2 regions of the Brevibacillus ruminantium genome follow, and region 1 is predicted to be linked to the other one. Evidence: riboswitches for the same ligand, from Rfam matches in the RefSeq annotation. Region 1 holds a riboswitch; the other holds the start of a gene.
The links. Region 1 has a riboswitch for S-adenosylmethionine ahead of NDK47_RS26040 (BMP family lipoprotein). Riboswitches for the same ligand answer to the same signal wherever they lie in the genome.
Positions count from the first base shown of each region.

Region 2: linked by a shared signal. The riboswitch ahead of mtnK (S-methyl-5-thioribose kinase) and the one ahead of NDK47_RS26040 (BMP family lipoprotein) in region 1 are both predicted to bind S-adenosylmethionine.

Region 1 covers NZ_CP098755.1:5,315,621-5,317,822, reverse strand. Annotated here, with positions in the region: gene NDK47_RS26045 (methyl-accepting chemotaxis protein) at 1-649, shown strand, start outside; SAM riboswitch class I at 733-853, shown strand; gene NDK47_RS26040 (BMP family lipoprotein) at 1,044-2,075, shown strand; gene NDK47_RS26035 (ABC transporter ATP-binding protein) at 2,165-2,202, shown strand, end outside.
Region 2 covers NZ_CP098755.1:1,108,035-1,110,236, forward strand. Annotated here, with positions in the region: gene NDK47_RS05365 (anti-sigma factor) at 1-852, shown strand, start outside; SAM riboswitch class I at 988-1,133, shown strand; gene mtnK (S-methyl-5-thioribose kinase) at 1,291-2,202, shown strand, end outside.

The sequences.
Region 1 (2,202 bases):
GATGACGGAGCTGTCACGGCAGATGGAGCAAATCGTAGGGGCTGTTACGGTTGCCTCCTCTACCATTCGGGAATTGAACCGGCAGGCCAATCGGGTGGAGGAAATCGTCCAAACGATTAATCAGATTGCGACCCAGACCAACCTGCTTGCCTTGAACGCCGCGATTGAGTCAGCCCGTGCAGGCGAGCACGGAAGAGGCTTCGCTGTCGTAGCGGATGAAGTGCGAAAGCTGGCCGAGCAAAGTGCGACAGCAACGCAGGAAATTGCCGAGATCCTGCAATCCTTGCACCAAGAGAGCGAAAACGCTGTGAAACACATGAGCACCGGGGAAACATCCGTGGCAAAAGGACAGGAGCTGGCAGTGGAAACCGTGGCATCCATCGAGACAGTGCGTGCAGGAATGGAGTCTTTCCTGGAGGCGGTCGAACATGTCCGCACCAGCATGGATCAGGTAAAGCTCCGTTCCGGAGAAGTAGCTGCAGAGATGTCTACGATTACGGCTGTCACCGAGGAATCGGTTGCCAATCTGGAGGAATTGTTTGCCACAGCGGAGAACCAGCATCAAAAAATGCGGGAGATCACAGAGGAAATTGGCGAACTGAATGCATTGTCCCTGAAGCTGAAGCAATCCTTTCAGCGACAATCCTAATTGTTTCAATTGCGAAAAAAGAATTGCTTTTTCCTTTCGTTCTGCTAGAATAAGTTCAGCATCTAATTAAATAGTTTCACCTTACCTTATCAAGAGCGGCGGAGGGACTGGCCCGATGAAGCCCGGCAACCAATGTACAGGATTGTTTCCTGTACAGAAAGGTGCCAATTCCTGCAGAACCCACAGGGTTTTGACAGATGAGGAAGAGGTTCGCGATATACAGCCAACTCTTCCTCCGGGAAGAGTTTTTTTGTTGAGAGGAGGTATTGACGAACATTATTTATAAAATATATAATAATGTTCGGATTTGAAAATATTTCAACCAGTGTGAACCGCAATATTCTTTCAAGAGACATAAAAAATACGAAGGTGTTTGGATAGGAGAGTAGACATCATGAAAAAGTTATTACTGGCATTGACGACATTTGCTGTGCTGGCAGCCGGATGCGGGACAGGCGGAACCGCCACCGATGACAAAGGACAAGCCCAGGCAGGCGGACAAGATGCTCCGAAAAAACGCATCGCCCTGGTGCTTCCCGAAAAAATTGGCGTCAACCCGTTTTTCCAGCAGATGGATGACGGTGCGAAAAAAGCGGCGCAAGAATTCGGGGTAGACGTCAAGACAATCGAATCCACGGACCACGGAGCCATTGAAGAAAATATCCGAGTGGCTGTGGCGGAAAAATACGACTTGATTATCACCTCTTCCTTTGAAGCAGAAGATGCACTGAAAAAGGTGGCGACTGAAAACCCTGACCGCAGCTTTGCGATCATTGATACACAAGTGGATCTGCCCAATGTCCGGAGCGTCATGTTCCGCGAACAGGAAGCTGCCTATCTGGTAGGAGCAGCAGCAGGACTGGCAACCAAAACGAACAAGGTCGGCATCGTCGCCGCCATGGATATTCCGATCCTGAAAAAATGGACAGGCGGTTTTCAGGAAGGGCTGAAAGCAACCAATCCGAATGCAGAAGTGCAAATCAACTATGTCGGCAGCTTCAGCGACCCGGCAAAAGCGAAAGAATTGGCTCTCCTGCAAGCATCGAAGGGCGCAGACTTCATCTATGGCGCAGCAGCAGTTGGCGATCTCGGTGTGTTTGAAGCTGCCAAAGAAAAAGGCTTTTACACATCCGGTCAGGACGTAGATCGTACCAACATCGATCCGGAGCATATCGTTCTTTCGCAGCTGAAAGGGACTGACTCTGCAGTGTATGAGACAGTGAAGGCTTTTGTGGATGGAACTCTGCAGCCTGGCGTTGTCGCCTATGGATTGAAAGAAAACGGTGTGGGACTGACCTATGTGACGCACGACAGCCCGACTCCGCTGAATCCGTTTATTGGTGAAGAGATCGTGAACAAGGTAAAAGCGATCAAAGATGAGATCGTGGCCGGTACGCGCACAGTAACCGACCCGTTGAAGCAATAAGGGAAGCAGTTGATAAACGGAAACCGACTACATGCCAGTAGTCGGTTTCCCTATTCTGCCGAGGAGACGAGCAAAGGAGGGGGAAGCCTGTGACGATTCGATTGGAAATGCGGAACATGACCAAGCG
Region 2 (2,202 bases), 1.4 Mb from region 1:
TACGATGAGACCTATCGTGTCTCCAAAGATTTGGTCAACTTTACCCAGCCGGGAATTGAAGTGGGGAGCAGTGGTGCGCAGGTCGGTCTTTTGTACGGCAAAATTCAAATGGAAATGCGGGAGCGGATCGGAGGAGATAGGCAGCGGGTGGGGAGCTTTGAAACGACCAATGTGCTCTACAAGGTTTCAGCCCGGCCTGTCTGGAATAACGGCTTCCGCGAGAAACACTTATTCTTTCTCTTCCCGCTGGAAAACACTCCTTCGCAGGATCACTCATATCGGCGTGATCCGGCGTGGTCTACCCTCGAAAAATTGCCGGAGGGTACCGTATCACAGCTGGCGATCTCTTTTGACCATTTGATGAGCCTAAGAGAGCTTTATCAATTCCTGGCGCCTTATGACCTGGATCTGACCTGGCTGGCAGTAGATACCGGACAGGAACGCAAACATGAAATGGCAAAAGAAGGCGTTGTTTTACTGTCTGCGGGTGAGATTTGGGGATATCCGGAAAATGGTCTTGACTTCGGGGAAGTTCCGATTATCGTCAGAGGGGAGGAGGAGCGCCGCACGGCTGCCTACGTGGCGGAGATGAAATACCTCGCGGAGCAGAAGCGCTTGAGTCAGTCGATTGCCGAGAGCCTGATTTTCCAAAGAGAGGGGGCGCAGATACAGGAGCGCTATCAGTACCTCGAGGAAAACGGCGTAAAAATCTATGGTGTCGTAGTGACGGGAGCAACCAAAGAACTGCTCAGGCTCAAACAAGAGCCTTCAATTACAGCGGCATTTCTGGGGAAAATAGACTGGTGGAATTTGAATCACCCCAGTGCCTCTGGAGAGCAAAACAGCTGGTGAAACGAACTGCCACGCGTACACGCAGAGCCAAGTCGATGACGAAGGCGAAAGCGGTGCGGCTTCCAAAAAAGAGTGTTGACAGCGTGCATTGGCGCGTGTATGATTCAAACTAAATCAAAACTGCATACGTTGGATACCTTATCCAGAGAAGGTGGAGGGACTGGCCCGATGATACCCGGCAACCGACACAGCGCTTGCTTGTCAGCATGTTTGACAGCGAAACAAAGCGATGTGCACGGTGCTAATTCCTGCAGAAGCAAAAGTATTCTGGAAGATAAGGGGGAGACGACACGCATAGCGCGTACGATACGACCTCTTTTCTTCGGGATAAGAGGTCTTTTTTATGTAAAAAACGCCCTCATGACCGTTTTGTCTGGATTCGTTGAAAGAGGCATCGCTGGACATATATAAAATGATAATGGGAGAGGAGAATAAGTCATGGCGTATCGTGCGTTGACTGAACAAGAAGCAGTAGAGTATGTGAAAGAATTGCCCGGGCTGTTTGAAAAGGGAGCCACCCTGACTTCCCATGAGATCGGCGACGGCAACCTCAATCTGGTATTCCATATCAAGGAGGAAGCCACAGGCAAAAGCGTGATTGTCAAGCAGGCTCTGCCCTATGCGCGCGTCGTTGGTGAATCGTGGCCGTTGACGCTGGATCGTGCCCGCATCGAAAGCGAGGCCCTGCGCACCCAGTATAAATTCGTACCTGACCTGGTCCCGCAGGTATATCACTTTGATCAGGAGCTGGCCTTGACGGTCATGGAGGATTTGAGCGATCACATCCTGATGCGCAAAGGCTTGATCGAAGGAAACCGCTACCCTTATTTTGCCAAGCAAATCGGCCGCTTTCTCGCACATACGCTCTTCTTCACCTCAGACTTGGGCGCACATCCCTACGAGAAAAAAGCGCTTGTCAAAACATTTGTGAATCCGGAATTGTGCAAAATTACGGAAGACTTGGTATTTACCGATCCGTACGAAAATGCATCGACCAACAATTTCAATCCGCTGATCAAAAAAGAAGTGGAGGAGATCTGGAAGAATAAGCCGCTTAAGCTGGAAATCGCCAAGCTGAAGCTGGACTTCCTGACCCGGGCCGAAGCGCTGCTGCATGGCGATCTTCATACGGGCAGCATTTTTGTCACCGAGCAATCTACCAAGGTGATCGATCCGGAATTTGCCTACTATGGTCCGATCGGCTTTGATATCGGCGCTGTCGTCGCCAACCTGATTCTGAACTATGCGGGTCAGCATGGACTTCAGTCTGACAGAGGAAAACGGGAGGAGTACCGCGAATACCTGTTGACGACGGTGGAGGATGTCTGGAATGAATTTGTCTCCCAGTTT